One region of the Bacillus sp. Brlt_9 genome, then DNA from elsewhere that is predicted to be linked to it. Evidence: riboswitches for the same ligand, from Rfam matches in the RefSeq annotation. Region 1 holds a riboswitch; the other holds the start of a gene.
What was found. A riboswitch is a leader RNA that binds a small molecule or an ion and turns the genes downstream of it on or off. The one in region 1 is predicted to bind cyclic di-GMP.
Positions count from the first base shown of each region.

Region 2: another riboswitch for cyclic di-GMP. It lies ahead of VF726_RS24875 (methyl-accepting chemotaxis protein); the one in region 1 lies ahead of VF726_RS22035 (SpaA isopeptide-forming pilin-related protein).

Region 1 covers NZ_JAYJLO010000006.1:30,520-45,861, reverse strand. The annotation lists gene VF726_RS22060 (DUF975 family protein) at 1-229, shown strand, start outside; gene VF726_RS22055 (hypothetical protein) at 398-817, shown strand; gene VF726_RS22050 (CPCC family cysteine-rich protein) at 838-1,104, shown strand; gene VF726_RS22045 (hypothetical protein) at 1,179-1,562, opposite strand; gene VF726_RS22040 (TetR/AcrR family transcriptional regulator) at 1,894-2,430, shown strand; cyclic di-GMP riboswitch class I at 2,592-2,684, shown strand; gene VF726_RS22035 (SpaA isopeptide-forming pilin-related protein) at 2,744-8,041, shown strand; gene VF726_RS22030 (hypothetical protein) at 8,965-9,906, shown strand; gene VF726_RS22025 (pentapeptide repeat-containing protein) at 10,015-10,650, opposite strand; gene VF726_RS22020 (CatA-like O-acetyltransferase) at 10,769-11,401, opposite strand; gene VF726_RS22015 (MerR family transcriptional regulator) at 11,535-12,338, shown strand; gene VF726_RS22010 (protoporphyrinogen oxidase) at 12,655-12,951, shown strand; gene VF726_RS22005 (PH domain-containing protein) at 13,025-13,501, shown strand; gene VF726_RS22000 (PH domain-containing protein) at 13,494-14,912, shown strand; gene hmoB (heme-degrading monooxygenase HmoB) at 15,072-15,342, opposite strand, start outside.
Region 2 covers NZ_JAYJLO010000008.1:102,608-107,351, reverse strand. The annotation lists gene VF726_RS24875 (methyl-accepting chemotaxis protein) at 1-1,629, opposite strand, end outside; cyclic di-GMP riboswitch class I at 1,772-1,856, opposite strand; gene VF726_RS24870 (anaerobic C4-dicarboxylate transporter family protein) at 2,139-3,452, shown strand; gene thiE (thiamine phosphate synthase) at 3,567-4,226, opposite strand; gene thiM (hydroxyethylthiazole kinase) at 4,243-4,744, opposite strand, start outside.

The DNA of each region.
Region 1 (15,342 bases):
CCCAGAATATACAGCGAATCAAGCGATTACTGAAAGTCGTCGTATGATGAATGGACATAAAATGGATTACTTTTTACTATGCTTAAGCTTCTTAGGTTGGTTCATTTTAAGTATTCTTACTTTAGGAATCGGTTTCTTATGGTTAGTACCATATTTCTACACGACATCAGCTGCATTTTATGAAGAGATTTCAAAAGAATATTATAAAAAAGAAGATACTAATTTCTAATAACCACCTGGCCCCTAAAGAATATAGGGCAAAGATATTTTAGATGTTCTGTTTACGGGGATTACTTCAGGATAAGGTATAGAATTCCGCCCTCTATGTTTTAGCATAGAGGGCTATTTTTTAATGTGAAAATAATGAATAATATATGTGGAAGGAAAAGCGAGGTGAATGAGAGTGAGCAAATTTTTAATACCGTATTCATTTTCTATATTAAGTTTCTTTATTTCAGCAACGGCACTTGATTTATATGATAGGATGGGAAACAATAGTGAGCTGGTTTCGCCGAACTTACTTGGTAAAATAATTCAATCTACTGCGCAAATGGGAGTCCTTACATTGTATTTTGGAGTACCTATCATTTTAGGTGGCTGTCTACTTGGTGAACTATTGTTTAGATTTATCATTTTACGATTTAAACTAAGCTATATTATATCTTTATTATTATATTTACTTTTAGCTTTTACTATTGTTTCCGTAACGGTTGGAATTCCAACTACATATGAAGATTCTAATACTACTTTCATGGTAATAACTATGATTTGCGCTGGTACATTCTTTATGGGCCGGAATATATGGGAGAAAAAATAAATGAATGATGGAGTGACAGAATGAAATATACATGTCCATGCTGCGGGTATAGAACAATAGAAGAAGAACCGCCGGGTACATATGAAATTTGCAGCATATGTTATTGGGAAGATGATGGGGTTCAGTTTAATGACCCTGACTATGAAGGCGGGGCAAATGAAGTCTCGTTAAGACAAGCACAGAAAAACTTCATTGCATTTGGTGCTTGTGATGAATGTTTTGTGAAATCAGTTAGAAAGCCGACTAGTGAAGATGTGAAGGATGCTAGTTGGAAGCAAATTTGTTAAATAGCTTGAAATAAAAATGTTATTACTCGATGTAAACAGGAGTAATAACATTTTTTTATGTAGTGAATAAAGAATTAACGCCGTCTTACAAGATAAAACAGTAAAGATGATACAGTAATAGGAAGGCCTGTTTCCAGAAAAGCTTCTAAATAAAAGGATAGAAAATCTCTGTTGTTAAACCACATAAAGAAGAAATGATTGTAGGAAATACCTAACAATGTAAATAAAGGAATACCAATTTTTAATTCGTGACTTCCTTTTATTTTTCTATAACAAAATTCACCTATTAAACAACCGATAAGAACAGGGATGCTTCCAAGAATTGAAAACATAATAATAGATACCCAAATCGGCCCCCATGAATCTGCATAATTTGGAACGCGTGTATACTGTAAAACGTTCACAATGATAGAAAAAACCAGTAAGCATATTAAATAACTAATAGAAAATTTTTTCAATGGAATCATCCTTATAAAATTTCACTTTATTTTTATGAAAATATAAACCTCTTTAAATTATAGATTAGATATATAAGGATAATCAATTTTTATACATTTCGTGTTTATGGATATATTTTCAACGAACATAAAAGTATAGATGTATAGTCAACTTTGTATATTTAATGTTATCATATTGAATGATATGGAAATTTTTAATAGAAGAAGCAACGAACAATTCAAAGGCGATGAAGCTTTTGTTGTATTAAGAAAATGTCTATTATTACTCAGCGATATTAAAAATAAGATACGTATTTATATAAATTTAGTAGAAATGGGGTTTTAAAAAGGAATGAGTATAAGTATAACACGGCAAAAGATTTTAGCAGCTGCTTCTCAAATTGTCCAATGTAAAGGGGTTGTTAAATTAACCTTAGAAGCGGTAGCAAAAGAGGCGGGGATAAGTAAAGGTGGATTGTTGTATCACTTTTCAACTAAAGAAGCTTTAATAGAGGGTATGATACTCAAAGGGACGGAGGAGTGTCAAGACGCTATTCACAATAAAGTAGCGGAAGACTTAGAGAAGAAAGGAAGGTGGGTACGTTCTTTTGTAGAGGAAAGATTAAGTAATGAGAGAAGAGTAGAAGAGCTGGGGAGTAGTATGATGGCAGCATTAATGCTAAAACCTGAATTACTTGAACCGTTACAACAATCATTTCAGCAACTGCAACATAAAATAGAAAATGATGAGATAGATTCGGTTTGTGCCACAATTATTAGATTAGCAGCAGATGGATTATGGTATTCGGAATATTTAGGGGTTGGGAGACTAAGCCCCGAATTAAGAGAAAAAGTGATTCAAGTTCTTATTAATAATTCATATAAATAGTATATACGAACTATATAATTCACCATTACTTATTTAATGTAGTGGTGAATTATTTTTTTTGTTAGAAAAATAGAACAATTATACAAAGTGTTGAATTATAACCGTCCAGACGGTATAGTAATATTTGGGTTAAGAGGAAAATGAAACAAAAAAAGAATAAAAGATATTTTTAGCACACTATTCGAAAGGATAGGTCGCAAAGCTTAGAGTCTACGGTAATACATATTGGTTACTAAGATCGTCTGGTTGCACATTTTTGATGCAACCGGACGGTCTTTTTTTGTTGTATAAATATAAAAAATAGGAGGGAATTATACAAATGAAAAGTAATAAAAGACATATTTCAATGGTTTCATTAGTTTTTCTAGTATTATTTTCAGTGCTAAATGTGTGGGCCCCAGTTATTCAAGCTGCTGTGATGAAAAGTCCAGTGGATGAAATTAATGTTTCCCGTACTGATGGCACGACATCTGAACCATATCAAGCCTCGGATGGCATGAAAGTAGAAGTGAAGTGGTCAGCTAAAGAAAAAATAAAAAGTGGAGATCAATTCACAATTGATATGCCAAAAGAGTTTCGAAAAGACCTTATGAATATGAGTTTTCCTTTAAAAGATGCTGAAGGGAAAATAGTTGGTACATGTGAGATGAAAAAGGGTGTATTGACATGTACGATGGGTGATTACGTAGAAGGAAAGAATAACGTTAAAGGTTCTTTATTCGTGGAATTCTACTTTGGTCTAGAAGCATATGATGGTGTTAAAAAAATCCCATTAGAATTTAACGTGGATGGTCAAATCGTAAATAAAGAAGTAAGTGTAAATAATACGACAGAGAGACCGAAGCCGCAGCCCAATACAGATAATTTATTGAAATGGGGTTCTTATAATCAAGAAGATCCGTCCATTGCTGATTGGCTTGTATATGTAAATGCAACTGGAACAGAAATGCAAGATCTTAAATTAACAGACACATTGGGACCTGGGCATGAATTAATTACAGATAGTTTAGTATTAGAAGAGGCTGTCTTTGAAGATGGCTATGCAGCAACAAATATTAAGCCAGCAGATTTATCTAAAATTAAAATTAATGCAACGAAAGCTGGATTTACAATTGAATTTCCGGACAGTTCAAAAGGTTATATTTTAAGATACAAAACAAAAATTACTAATCCTGCTGCAAAGCCTCATAAAAATACTGTGAAATTAGAAGGTAAAAATATTGTAACTGAAGAAAAAGTTGGAGAAGTATTCGTAAGTGGTGGGGGAGGAACCGGTTCAGGTGACGATAATCCACCTAGCATTGAAAAAAATATAGTTGATGAGAATGGTAAACTTGTAGAGAATCAGCAGTTAACACAAATCGATCAAGCTATTCAATACCAAGTTGGTACACATATACCGAAAGAACCGCCTAATTATACGTCAATGATAATTAGTGATGATTTAGAAGATGTCTTAGAAGTATTAGAGGCAAAAGTGTATGATCAAAATGGCCAAGATATTACTTCTAAAGGAACGTTAAATATAGATAAACAAAGAAGTGAAGTAACATTTACGTTTGGTGAGAATTTTGACTATAAATCATATGAAGACCAGGTAATTAACCTCGGTATTAAGGCGAAAATTAAAGCTAATGCAGATTTATCTTCTTACGTAGATAAGAAGATTCCTAATAAAGCGGAATTACATTTTGATGATGAAACATTAACATCAAAAGAAGTAACTGTTACGCCGCCTGAAGCCCCAAAAGACGGTACAGTATCGATTCATAAAATAGATTCTGAGAATCCGAACAAAGGGTTAAAAGGTGCCGAATTTGAAGTTCGAAATAGTGCAGATGAAGTTGTTGCAAAACTGAAAACGGACGAAAAAGGTTTTTCAGTACCTCAAACTTTAGCTCCTGGGACGTATAAAGTTTATGAAACAGTAGCGCCAGAAGGATATCAAAAATTAACAAGTCCAGTAGAGGTTACACTTCAAGCTGGAGAAACAAAAACAATTGAAATTAAAAATACTATGCAAAAGGGTCAAATTGAAGTAAAGAAAATTGATTCGGAAAATGGTGAAAAACCATTAGCAAATGCAGAGTTTGATATAGTAAAAGACGCTGTAGTAATCGAACATATTGTTACAGATAAAGATGGTAAGGCAATCTCTAAACCGTTAGCACCAGGAAAATATATTTTAAAAGAAACGAAAGCGCCTGAAGGATACCAATTAAAAGAAACAGAGTTCGAAGTAAACGTAACAGGGGACGGCATATTCCCAATACAAGTGGAAAATGCAATGGTAGACAAAGGTAATATAGAAATTACAAAAGTAGACAAAGAAAACGGGGCAGTATTAGCCGGTGTCGAATTTGAAGTCCAAGATGAGAAAGATGGAGTAGTAAGAAAAGTAGTAACAGATAAAGATGGAAAAGCAAACGTTTCAGATCTATCAGTAGGAAAGTACAAATTAGTAGAGACGAAAAGCTTACCAGGTTACAAAAAGCTAACAGAACCAGTACCATTTGAAATTAAAAAAGGTATGACAAAAGCTTTATCAATAAAAATAGAAAATGAGCAGTTAGACAAAGGCTCAGTAGAAATTACAAAAGTAGATAAAGATAGTAAAGCACCATTAAAAGATGTTGTATTTGAGGTACGTGATTCAAAAGGAAAAGTAGTAAGAAAAGTAACAACAGATAAAGACGGGAAAGCGAAAGTTTCAGATCTATCAGTAGGAAAATATGAATTAGTAGAAACGGAAAGCTTACCAGGTTACAAAAAACTAACAGAACCAGTATCATTTGAAATTAAAAAAGGTATGACGAAAGTCCTATCAGTGGAAGTAGAGAATGAACAGCTAGATAAAGGTTCAGTAGAAATTACAAAAGTAGATAAAGACAGCCAGAAAGCATTAAAAGGCGTAGTTTTCGAAGTACGAGATGAAAAAGATAAAGTAGTAAAAGAAGTAACAACAGATAAAGATGGAAAAGCAACAATTGCTAATTTATCAGTAGGAAAGTATAAATTAGTAGAAAAAGAAAGTTTACCAGGTTATAAGAAATTAATAGAGCCGGTATCGTTTGAAATTACAAAAGGCATGACCGAGATCTTATCATTAAAAATAGAAAATGAAATGGTAGATACGGGAAATGTAGAGATAACAAAGGTAGATAAAGATAATAAAGCACCGCTAGCGGGAGTAACATTCATCGTCCAAGATGAAAAGGGTAATGAAGTTAAAAAAGTAACGACAGATAAAGATGGAAAAGCAAATGTTTCAGATTTACCTGTAGGAAAGTATGAATTAGTAGAGGTAGAAAGTTTACCAGGTTATAAAAAGCTAGAAAAACCAGTATCATTTGAAATCAAAAAAGGCATGACCGAAGTTCTATCATTAAAAGTAGAAAATGAAATGGTGGATACAGGGAATGTAGAGATAACAAAAATAGATAAAGATAGTAAAGTGCCATTAGAAAATGTTGTATTTGAAGTACGTGATTCAAAAGGAAAAGTAGTTAAAAAAGTAACAACAGATAAAGAAGGAAAAGCAAACGTTTCAGATTTATCTATCGGGAAGTATGAGTTGGTGGAGGTAGAAACACCAGCAGGATACAAACCACTTGAAAAACCAATTTCATTCGAAATTGAAAAGGGTAGAGTAACAGCGTTAAAGCTAACAGTCGAAAATGAATTAGTGGATACAGGAAATGTAGAAATTACAAAAGTAGATAAAGAAAATAAGGGTGCTTTAGCTGATGCAGTCTTTGATATTCAAGATGAAGCAGGACAAGTAGTCGCTAAAATAACGACAGATAAAAAAGGTCAAGCACAAGTTACTAATTTATCAGTTGGCACATACAAGTTAGTAGAAGTAAAGGCACCAAAAGGATATAAAAAATTAGTAGATCCGATTATTTTCCAAATTGAAAAAGGCATGACAAAACCTCTTGCTTTAACAGTAGAGAACGAACTGTTAGATAAAGGTTCAGTAGAGATTACAAAAGTGGACAAAGAAAGTGGCGCAGTATTAGCGGGCGTAACATTCGAAGTGCAAGATGAAAAAGATAAAGTAGTAACAAAAGTAACGACAAATAAAGAAGGAAAAGCAAACGTTGCAGATTTATCAGTAGGGAAATATAAGCTAGTAGAGGTAGAAAGCTTACCAGGATATAAAAAACTAGCGAAACCAGTATCGTTTGAAATTAAAAAAGGTATGACAGAAGTTTTATCACTAACAGTAGAGAATGAACAGTTAGATAAAGGTTCAGTAGAAATTACAAAAGTAGATAAAGATAGTCAGAAAGCATTAGAAGGCGTAGTCTTTGAAGTGCAAGATGAAAAAGGAAAAGTAGTAATGAAAGTGACAACAGATAAGGAAGGAAAAGCAAACATTTCAGACCTATCTGTAGGGAGTTACAAATTAGTAGAAGTAGAAAATTTACCAGGCTACAAAAAACTAACAGAATCAGTATCGTTTGAAATTAAAAAAGGTATGACAGAAGTCTTATCACTAAAAGTAGAGAATGAACAGTTAGATAAAGGTTCAGTAGAAATTACAAAAGTAGATAAAGATAGTCAGAAAGCATTAGAAGGCGTAGTCTTTGAAGTGCAGGATGAAAAAGGCAAAGTAGTAACGAAAGTAACAACAGATAAAGAAGGGAAAGCGAAAGTTTCAGATCTATCAGTAGGAAAATACAAATTAGTAGAAACGGAAAGCTTACCAGGTTACAAAAAACTAACAGAATCAGTATCATTCGAAATCAAAAAAGGTATGATAGAAGTTTTATCACTAACAGTAGAGAATGAGCAGTTAGACAAAGGCTCAGTAGAAATTACAAAAATGGCTGCTGAAAGTAAGAATGTATTATCAGGGGCAGTGTTTGAAGTTCATGACGAAAAGGGCAAAGTAGTAACGAAAGTAACAACAGATAAAGAAGGAAAAGCGAAAGTCTCAGACTTATCTGTAGGTAACTACACACTTGTAGAAGTAGAAGCACCAAAAGGTTATGAAAAATTAACTAATCCAATTCCATTTGAAATTACAAAAGGGATGATAAGCTCAGTTCAATTAGAAGTATTAAACAAACTGACCTCTTTAGCACCACCAGGCCCAGAGAAACCAGAAACAACGGATCCAGAGAAACCAGAAACAACGGATCCAGAGAAACCAGAAACAACGGATCCAGAGAAACCAGAAACAACGGATCCAGAGAAACCAGAAACAACAGATCCAGAGAAGCCAGAAACAACGGATCCAGAGAAACCAGAAACAACAGATCCAGAGAAACCAGAAACAACGGATCCAGAGAAACCAGAAACAACGGATCCAGAGAAACCAGAAACAACGGATCCAGAGAAACCAGAAACAACGGATCCAGAGAAGCCAGAAACAACGGATCCAGAGAAACCTGGAACACCAAATTCGGAGAAACCTGGAACACCGAATCCAGAAAAACCTGGAGCACCAGATCCAGGAAAACCAGAAAAGATGAATCCAGAAAAACCTGAAAAAGAATTACCGAAGACAGGACAGAAAATGCCTGTGGAACCATATATGGGAGCACTTCTTATCATGATGAGTTTTGGATTGCTCGTATTAGGTAGAAAACAGCAGAGATAATAAAAGTGAAAAGGTATCCTCAAAGTATTTGAGGATACCTTTTTTTGTTTTCTTTTACATAAAAAGGTGTTTAGCAAAAGAACTCGATACAAATAAAAACAAAAAGGAAGACAAAGTTCGTCCTATTTCCTTAATGCAGTTATATCAAAAAATTTAGCTATATGTATGTAATGTGAAAGTAAAAAGATTAAAGGCCTTCGCAATGTTTGGATGAAAAAAGAGTTATCTTTGTAATTAATTTGAGTACTTTAGGAAAGAAGTCTATTTCCTAAAGTACTCAAAGGATGATAGTCCAATAGCAGACGGGAGATGAAACTCGTTTTAGTACAGTATTAGCACCTTAAAATGTAGATAGGGGAAAATAATGTAAAAAAAACTATTGTATATTTAAAACCCTTATGTTACATTTGTGTTACATAAAAGTTACAAACGGTAACTTATGTTACGTTTTGTTTTCTTTTGTTTTTATTTATGTTACGAAAATATGTAAAGCTAAAAAATAGCAACCTAAAAATAGTTTTTCTATGTGTATAAGAGTGTGTGTAGTAAAGAGCCTGGTGAGAGCTTTACGCACATTATTAAAATTCCTTTCTGTCTTTAAAAGAAGAAGAAAACCAACTACCAACTATTTAGGAGTTTTAAGTAATGATAGTAAATGAAATGTACTTCCTTTCCCACACACAAAGTACATCTTTATTTTCAGTCTAATTACTACACAGACTTTTATACATATGCTGTTACCCCGCCTTAACGGGCAGTAAGACCCCCACCTCAAAATTCAGCGAAAGCAAAGAAGTTAGGTGGGAATCAACTGCCCGTAAAGGCCCGATTGGTGAGGGCTAATAATCAGTGGGGGAGGAACGAAACGCCCCACTGATTAAAGTTTCACTTTATCGTTTTGGGGATATATAGGAGGAGAAAAAATGAAAAAGTTATTAATGGTAATTGGAATTACGTTCTTAATGTTAGCTGGATGTAGTAATGGAAATTTTGACAAAGCAATGGATGAAGGGAAGACCGCGTTAACGAATAAAGAATATAAAAATGCCTTATCGTCATTTGAAAAAGCGCTAGATGAGAAAAAAGACGATTCAGATGCAACGATGCTTGTAGAACAAACGAAAGTAATGATTGAAGCAGTGAAGTTAAAAGAGGAAACAAAGATAGAAGAATCAATCAAGTCATTTGAAAAAGTAGAGAACATGAAGAATGGAAATGCTACGCTTGTAAAACAAGCAAAGGAAGAACGCACAGCATTACTAGCCATCTTAGAGCAAAACAAGAAGTATAGTGAGCAACTGACGAAAAGTGAAGAGTTAATTAGTAAGAAAAATTATGCAGAAGCGAAAGAGATCTTAAATAAGCTAGTTGCAGAAACAAAAGATAACAAAAACCTTGAAGAATATAATAAAAAAGCGGTAGGATTAGTTACTAAAATGAATGAAGAAGAAAAAACTGCAAAGAGTGAAGCAGCGAAAGCACAAAAAACAAATGTAGTAACGAATCAAAAGGTAGCAACAGAAAATAATAAAAAAGTAGAAGCAGATAAAACTCAAAACGTAACGACAGAAAATAATAAAAAAGTAGAAGCAGATAAGACTCAAAACGTAACGACAGAAAATAATAAAAAGGTAGAGACAGGAAAGAATCAAAATGCATTTACGTTTGAGAAAGCGAAAGAATATATCAAAAATGAATATAAAGAAGACTATGATTACACGCTAGAGAATACGCAAGTAGAGAATGGAAAGAAATATTATCAAATTAGAGTGCGTACGACATATAAAATAGAAGGCGCAGCTGGAGCAGGATTTACTGGCGTATTTAAAGTATTTGAAGATGGTACAATTGTTGAATTGCACTAAGTTGTTGAAAAGAACATGATACAAAACAGTAACAAAATAGAGATAATAAAAAGGTATCCTTTAAGTAGTACGAGGATACCTTTTTACATTTTCAATCGTTCTTTTTAACTAATCTTTAATGATTAATCCCAATAAAGATGCAAACTGAATAGCTTGATATGGTGATACTTTACATCCCCTTAAATCGTTCACTGAAACGGTAAGTGTATCAAAAGTAGAGGAACTAATATCTATTCCTTTCAGTGATGTTTGATCAAAATTTGCTTCGTCAAGGCTGCATGAATCAAATTCAACTTTCTTTAGCTTACAGTCAAAAAAGTCTGTATTATTTAATGAAGTTTCATTAAATATAATCTTTTCTAGCTTAGAATTTCCAAATGAGGCTAAATTCAAAATTGAATTTTCAAATTCAACATTCCCTAAACTAGATTCTGTAAAATTGACTCCAATTAATTTACTGTTTTTAAATTCGACTCTGTGAACAGAAGAATTGCTTAAATTAACATTTGATAAATCACAGTTCTCAAAACAAACATCTGTAATATCGATATTGCTAAAGTCTGTATTCGTGAACTTACAATTCTTTATCACTGCACTATATAAACGTACTCTATCTACAGATTCATTTTCAAAAGTAGAATCGATAATTTCACACATTTCTAATGTTGGATCTTCTTCATAAAAAATATCGTGAAAATTCTTTAAAGATAACTCTGGCGAAATTTTTGGTCTATCAATTTTCATATTATATCCTTCTTTCATTAAATTAGTTAGCAGAAAAAATGGTATGTCCTATAGAAAGAGCTTTGTAGAAATTCCGTCTCTTTTTATACTACGCTTTTATTGACTTTAGTAATAAAAGTTAACGGTTCATTTCACGTTGCAGTGTTTCAAAAAACAACGATACGTGATAGCCATCTACTGTTGCATGATGAACTTTAATATTCACTGGCATTAACAATTGTGAACCAACTTTCTCGTACTTTCCACTAGTAATCATAGGTGTTAAATTATTTTTGATAGCTCCTTGATGAGATGAAAAATGTTCAAAATGCATCCAAGGAATGGATGAAATATTCACCACGTTTGGCGGAACAACTCCCATTGGTACGATATCTGTTGTATTTGCGTAGTCTTTTATAAGCCTTTTGTACTCACGATCAACTGATTTATAGTCTGTTAATTCTTCTAACCATAAATTATAAAATAGCCCTGTTTCTTGATTAAAGTTCGTAAATGTCGGCACTAGTTCTTGCCATTCTACTAATTGCTTATCCTTATGGGCATACTTCAAATTCGGGATCTTGTTAACCGATTTAGTCAAATTAAAAATGGAGTAAGCATAAAAACTTATAGATTCGTCTTTGCATTTTTTTACTGCTCGAGTAACATCGATTTTGACTGTCATTTCAAACGTAGTGTCTGTCATCATGAAATACTCATAATAGTTTCTTCTTGGGAAATTTTCTAAATCAATGACTTTATAATGTATCATCTATTTTAACCTCTTTTTTATAAATTCGATGATTGTAATGGCATCTATTTTTTATTATCCTTCTATTAACTTTAACGATAAAATAATAATGTCTCCCTTAAGAGGAGAGTCAAGAATAAGGGGGCAATATAAATTGGGAAATTTATTTTCTATTGGTGAAGTTGCTAATATGAAAGGCATTACAATAAAGGCTTTAAGATATTATCATCAAACAGGCATTCTTATCCCAGTATACATTGATACAAAAACGGGTTATAGATACTATTCAGTAGATCAATTTGTTTATATTGATATAATTAAAGTTTGTAGAGCTTTAGGAACGAGTACGAAAGAACTGCAAAAGATTTTTACGGAAAAGAATATGGATGAATTATTAAAATTTTTTGCATTAAAAAGAGAAGAAACTAAGCAAAAGATAAAAGAGATGCAAGCAGTCATTCATACGATTGATAAACTAGATAATAGTGTACAAGTCGCTAAAAAGGTACTAGTACATAATCAAATAACAATACAGTATTTTGAGCAACGTTATATCGTCACTGCTCCATGTAAAGAAGTCGGTAATTTTAAAGAATTTCTTTATTATTCAGATGTAGATAAAATTATTCAGGAGAGAAATTTAGAAACAACGATGGAGATTGGTATAGCATATACCATTCATTCAAAATACAGATTTGAACCGAAGTATGCTTTTTCTGTGTTATGTAAATATGATTACACAGAGAAAGAGCAAGATATAGATATATTACCAGAAGGTAATTATTTGACACTGGCCTATAAAAAGAATAGTAAAGAAGAAAGTATGGAGAAATTAAAAGATTATATAGACAAAAATAATGTAACAATCAAAAATTTCATTGAAGTGGAATTATTAGATGAGTTTTTTAGTACGGATTCTTACAGTTGCCAAATGCAATTGTTTATAGAAAATGAGTGAAAACGCACTTTAGAACATACCCAGAAATAATATAAACGAGAAGATGAGGCTGGATGATGTAAGTACAATTGTTGAAAAGGTATCCTCAAAGTATTTGAGGGTACCTTTTTTAGCATAAAAAAAGGCATCTAGCAAAAGTACTAGATGCAAATAAAAACACAAGGGAAGATAAATATCTTCCCGTTTCCCGTAAGTAATTATATCAAAAAATTTATAAAAAACTAGCTTTATTTTTTATATAATTCATGTGTAAAGCTATGAAATGATAAGATTACACTGTTTTCATAGTGTTTCATTGAAAAAAGGAGCTGCATATATGATTAATTTTAAACCAGAAAATTTAAACCAACTACTAAAAGTGATGCTAATTAGTGCGAATAAGTCGTATGATGCGATTAAAGATTATGAGTTTACGGGGGAAGCGGTAGTGTTCCGTGTAGACTTCGAGTATATTGACGTTTCTTTAATGATTGTAGATATGTTAGGGAGATCAGCTTCTAAATTCACCATTTTGCCATATGCTCGTCCGTATACGAATGAAATAGATTACATTCAGTTTCAAGTGTATGCGATTAATGAAGGGAATTTTAAAGAAATGATGGATACGATGTGAAAACTATAATTTTACAAATATGTATAAACAAACTAATATATAATTAATAAATTCATATAATTGGAGTGATGAGATGCAGCCGTTAGAAAGGGAGATTCATTCTAATATGCTGAAAGTGTGGCGAATTCACGCTTTAATTGGGGCGGCAGTTATACTAGCAGTCGTAATTGCATATTTCTTTTTTATGATTACTTTTAATTGGTGGGGCTGGTTGTTTGGTTTATTAGTAACAGGCGCTATTACATTTATCCCGCTTGATTATTTTGTGTTTCCAAACTTACGTCAACGTTATTATAGTTACAGATTAAATGAAGAAGAGATTGAGATTCAAAAGGGAATGTTCATTGTAAAACGAGTACTCATTCCGATGATCCGCGTGCAACACGTAACGATTGAACAGGGCCCAATTATGAGAAAGTATAATTTAGCAGAATTACATATTTCAACAGCGGCAACGTCTCATAGTATTCCAGGCTTAACGAAAGAAGAAGCAGAGCAGTTGAAAAGACAAATTGGAGAACTTGCGAAAGTGAGTGATGAGGATGTATAAGAGGCAACATCCGATTACAATTTTATTCGGGATTCGAATTGCGGGTTTATTGCCTTTTATTTTTCTTGTTCTATTTCAATCAGATGGCCAAGTAAAACCTTGGTATGTCTTTCATCTTGTTCTTTTGGCCATATTATTTATTATGGCAATTTTCTCAGCGATAAAATGGTATTTCAAAGTGTACTGGGTTGAAAATAATATTGTACATATAAAGCATGGTGTGTTCGTTAAGAAGGAAAGTTACTTAAATAAAGAACGTGTGCAAAATATTAGTACGTCTTCTAACATCATTTATCAAATACTTGGACTGACGAAATTAAATATTGAAGTGGCAGGCGGCGGTACTGAGCCAGAAGTGATGTTAGCTGGTATTAAAGAAGATGAAGCGAAGGAACTCATTGCATTATTAAATAAAAAAAGAAGCGCTGCGGGTGAAGAAGTACCCATGTCAGAAGAAAGTAAGACGATTTATCAGTTAACGATGAAAGAGATTTTAGCAGCTTCCATTACGTCTGGTAGATTCGGATTAGTGTTTTCAGGATTACTTCTTATTTACACAGAGTTTAATCAATTTCTACCAGAATGGCTCATCAATAAAGTAGAAGCGTATGTGATGGATAACGGTGTATATGAATTAATCGTTATGGCCGCGATTTTAATGGCGATTTCGTGGGTCATTTCAACAGCTGGTTATGCGTTAAAATATGCGAACTTTAAAATTGAGCGAAAAGGAAATGAAATTCGCATCGTGCAAGGATTATTTGATAAGAAAGAGTTTGTTTTAAAACTACACCGTATTCAAGCAATTACTGTGAAAGAAGGAATTCTCCGCCAGCCTTTCGGTTATTGCTCTGTCGAAGTAGAGGTCATTCAAAGTATAGAAGCGGCAGGAAATGAAGTAATGTTACATCCTTTTATGAAGAAAAAAGATGTGCAGCAGTTACTCTCATATTTACAGTTGCCGTATGAAATGGAAGAGGAAATCGTTCATTTACCGAAGGCTGCATTACGTCGTTACGTAATAATGGGCTGGATTACAAGTGCAGTGCTTGCACTGCCGATCGCCGGCGCGAGTATATATTTTAAACAAAGTGTTGCGTTATTCACGTTAATACCGCTATTTATCATATTTACGTTACTTGCATACGCCCGGTATAAAAGTGGTGGATATATAATACGGGACAATCAGTTAGTCATGGTATACCGAGGACTCGCGAAATATACGGGGATCATGCGAAGAAGGCATGTTCAAGCAGTAGGATACAGTCAGTCGCATTTTCAAAAGAAAGACGAGCTATGTACAGCTGTCGTATCAGTAGCGGGGCATGTATATAAAGTGAAGCATATACGTAAAGAAGATGCGCTTCGTATATATAATTGGTACAAAGAAAAAGGAAACACCAGTGTGTAATGGTGTTTCCTTTTTTGTCGTTATTTGTCGCGCGGTCGATATTCTTTGTCGAACCGTCGATATATTGTAAGTTACGGTCGATATATTCGAAAAATCGCTGATATATGCTGAGTTGTGATCGATATAATTTCATGTACCGACAACTCCGAACTTCGAAAACTAAACTAACACATCAAAAGTAGTCACAAATGACGGACGAGAGAAAATACTTTTCTGCTGTTCCGCATGTGGATGCGCCTGAGCCTGAGATTGTCCTTCTGCTTGTGCAGAGCGTTTTTTATGAGCGTTTTCGAATGAACGTGATTCTGTCCAGTCTTTAAAGTTTTGCTCCGTTTCCCACATCGTTAAGATGACATATGTATCGTTACTTAATGGGCGTAGAACGCGGATTGCTTGAAATCCTGGTTCGTTTTCAATAAGACCTGCACGA
Region 2 (4,744 bases), on a different contig from region 1:
TTCAACATTACTACTACTATTCGCATACTTATTTGCGATAAGTGATAGGTCATTGACAACACGTACAATATTTTGGCTATTTTGCAATATATCACTTGAATTGCTAGAAACAACTCTAACTTGATTGGTAACAGTTTGTGCTGATTTCGAAATTTTTTCAAAGAAAGCACCACTACTTTCAACAAGTATAATTCCAGATTCTACTTCTTTTGAAGTTTTTTGCATTGAAACAACAGCTTCTTCCGTTCCAGCTTGTGTTTCCCCTATTAATTTTGCTATATCTTTTGCTGATGCTTCCGTCTGCTCTGCTAATTTACGCACTTCATCAGCCACAACAGCAAATCCGTCTCCAGTTTCCTCAGCACGTGAAGCTTCAATAGTAGCATGTAAAGCTAGCGAATTAGTTTGATTTGAAATACTTGTAATTACAGTTACAATATCACTAATTTCTTTTGATCTCACTTCCAAAGAATAAATGATAGAAGATAAATCTTGTACTGCATTTTGTATTATATTCATTTGATTAATCGCCTGTTTAGTAACACCGTTTCCTTTTCCTGAATGATGCTCTATACCTTCAGACTCTTTCGTCATTTGTTTTGCAGCATTCGTTATCTCTTCCATCTTATCTTCCATTTCATATACAATACCTAAATACTGTGGTACTGCAGTTTCTTGTGACTGAGCGCCCGCTCTTAACTCAACTATAGAACTTACGATTTCTTGAACTGCCATGCTATTCTCTTTCGTACTCACTGACAATTCTTTTGAAGATGAGGAAACCTGTTCAGCGGTCTGCTTCACTTTATCTATAATTCCTTTAAACTTCTCGATGGTATTATTAAAATACGCATTAATAATACCAATATCATCTGGTCTTTCCTCTAATTTAATACTTAAATCACCTTCACCAACTTTGCGCAATCCTTCACGTAAATCCCGCAATGGAGCAAGTGCGTTACGTACGATTAAGAATTGAATAACAGTTGCAATTAAAACAGAAATACAAATAAACATTAAACCTTGTATAATGAATTTTTCCTTTGTACTAGGAACAATAGAGGCATCTACATCGGCTGCAACAATTGCCACAATATTTCCGTCTCCATCTTTAATTGGCTCTAATATCGTTACCCATGATCCTAATGCGTCTTCATATACTACTGTCATATTTGCTTTTTTCGTGCTCATTACTTTATCATATGCTTCCATCCAAAGATCTGGTTGTTTATAATATTCTCCCGGCCTTACTTCAACAACATTTGCTAACCCTGTAGATAAATCGACGATTAGTAACTCACCTTTTTCATTTTCTTTTGCTCCAACAATATAGGTTTGTCCAACACTATTCAATTCTTCCGTTGCTTCATCTAATTTCTCTGTTAACTTCTCTCTCTTTTCTCTTTGTGCCACTGGGTCTTTTGTAACATCTCTGACTATTTCTTCATCTAATTTATGTAATACCGTATCTCCTGTTTCAAAAGAATGCCTTTCAAATATAGACATCATACTATTTTGAAACATGTTAAAACTTAACGCTCCCATAGTACCAACAAGCGTCAAAATAACTAACACAGTTAACAATACATTCTTTTGAAGAAATGATAGCTTGTGCCAATATTTTTTCATCAACATCACCTTTCTTAATTAACTTAATATAAAGGAAAACTATTAAAATATAAACCTTATCAACAACTGATAAGGTTTCTCATTTGTTTACAAATAAAAAAAAGACCAATGAAAAAGCATTGGTCAAGACCAACCCTATCCGTCCGGTAACTGGCTAGCGTAGCCTTTCGGCCTTAGCTCCTGTAGTTTTGCGTCCTAATGTTTCCATCAGTTTGCCTTTCTCGCTGAACGAGTTGAACGATATGGGAGTTCTATGAGAATTAAATTATTCTCTATCAAAGATTACAACATAAAAATTAAAATGTCTACCTATTTAGAGATGCAAATGTAAAGTTTTAATGTATTATTTTTTCGAAATAATTTAACAAAGTACGTGAATGTTACATTTCTTGTGTTATATAATAAAAAATGTATATAACACAAGGATTTTTTGAATATTTATTTTAATTTTCATTTAAATTAAATTATTCGAATATATCTTAACTAATGAATTCCGGAGGTAGTTTATCATGTTTTGGCTACAATTTCTTACGTTACTACTCTGCATTTTTATTGGCGCACGCCTAGGCGGAGTTGGTCTAGGAGTAATGGGTGGCGTTGGTATGGCAATACTTGTTTTCGTCTTCCACTTACAACCTACAGCTCCTCCTATTGATGTAATGCTTATGATTTTAGCAGTAATTACAGCTGCCGGTGCACTTCAAGCCGCTGGAGGAATGGACTACCTTGTTCATCTAGCTGAGAAAGCATTACGAAAAAATCCAAAACGCATTACATTCTTTGCTCCAATTGTTACTTATTTATTTACACTCTGTGCAGGGACTGGTCATGTTGCTTATTCTGTACTTCCTGTTATCGCAGAAGTCTCTCGCGAATCTGGGATTAGACCGGAACGACCAATGTCAATTGCCGTAATTGCTTCCCAACAAGCAATTACAGCTAGTCCTATATCAGCTGCAACAGTTGCACTTTTAGCAATGTTAGCTGACTATAAAATCACCTTATTAGATATTTTAAAAGTAAGTATCCCTTCTACTTTCATCGCTTGTATGATAGCTGCGTTTGTTGCTAGCAAAATGGGGAAAGAATTAAATGAAGACCCTGAATACTTAAAGCGATTAAAAGAAGGAATGATTCCTAAGATTGAAAAGAAAAAAGAATTTGTTGGTGTAAAAGGCGCTAAATTATCAGTTATCCTTTTCCTAATAGGAACTTTTCTTGTCGTACTTCTCGGTTCATTTGAAGCACTTCGTCCAGGATGGATAGTTGATGGGAAGTTAGCCCGTCTTTCCATGCCAAACACAATTGAAATGGTTATGTTAACAATCGCAGCTCTTATTATTATTTTCTGTAAACCAAATGTAGAAAGCATCGTGTCTGGTAACGTCTTTAAAGCGGGGGCAACAGCCGTTGTTGCTATTTTCGGGATCGCTTGGATGGGAGATACTTTCTTTAACGGAAACTTAAATATGATTCAAGGATCAATTCAGCACCTAGTAACAAGTGCGCCATGGCTATTTGCCATCGCATTATTCATTCTATCTATTTTACTATATAGTCAAGCAGCAACAGTACGCGCTTTAATGCCTCTTGGATTATCACTCGGTATTCCACCAGCACTACTAATCGCGATGTTCCCTGCAGTAAATGGATATTTCTTCATTCCAAACTACGGAACAATCGTTGCTGCCATTAACTTCGATCGCACTGGTACAACAGGCATTGGTAAATATGTTTTAAATCATAGCTTTATGATTCCAGGCCTAATCGCAACATTCACTTCTATCGGAATTGGAATGCTCTTAATATCAATTATGTTTTAAAGAAAAAGCACAAACCTACAAATTTACAGGGTTTGTGCTTTTTTAATCAAACGTTTGTTTAAATATTTTTAACTGTCCATTCTTCCATTCTGTTCTTTACTATTTGTGCGAAGTCTACAAACTCTTACTTACTTCCTCTGCTAGCTTCTTCGTACTTTCATACGCAGATTCTGCTAAACTAATTGCTGAAATAATTGAAACACCGTCCGCACCTGCTTCTATAACTGAAGTTGCATTTTCAATTGTAATACCACCAATCCCGACGACTGGTATTGTAATTCCTTGTTCTCTAAAATGAGCTAAACCTTTCGTTCCTTGCACTGCTTTCGTATCTTTTTTCGTACTTGTTGGGAAAATAGGGCCAACACCTAAATAATCAGCTCCGTTTTCAATTGCCCAGCGTGCTTCTTCAATTGTATGAGTAGATACACCAACAATTTTATCCCCCATTTTTTCACGAACAGAAGTAATCCCTTCATCATCTTGTCCAACATGCACGCCATCTGCATCTAACTCGATAGCTAGTTCCACATCATCATTTACGATGAATGGAACACCGTACTCCTTACAAATTGCTTGTAGTTCTTTTGCGAAACAAATACGTTTCTCTCCCGTTAAAGCCCCTTCCCCCTTTTCACGAAATTGAAAAATTGTTATACCACCTTCAAGTGCATCTCTCAATACTTGTAGTGGCTCCTTCGTACAATTGTTACTTCCCATAATAAAATATACTGATAATAACTTAGACATTTCTGCCTTTGAAATACGCGACATTTATTTTCCCTCCTTACTATATAACCTCAATCTTCCCATACTTCTCTATATCACCCGAAGTCGTATTCGCTAACTGATTTAAAAATTCAATTTGGAAACTACCAGGTCCCTTTTCTACTGTCTTAGCAGCTGCCAGTTCCGCGGCTACACCATAAAATGTTAATGCCGCTACTGCTGCCTTTACATAATCTTTTTCTACTGCTACAAATGCTCCTATTACAGAAGTTAGTAAACACCCAGTTCCCGTAACTTTCGTTAAAATAGGGTGACCATTTCGAATAAGAATAGTTCGCTCTCCATCTGTAACAACATCTTCTTTTCCAGTAATCACCGCAACTGTATTTAGTTCATCCGCTGCCTGCCTTGCAATACTTACAACATTTCCTTGTCCAGCACCAGCATCTACCCCTTTAATTTCCCATCTCTCATTAATAACGTTCGCTATTTCAGCTGCATTTCCGCGGATAACAGCTAAATCAATTTCAGCCGGAATATGTCTCGCAACTTCTGTTCGATAC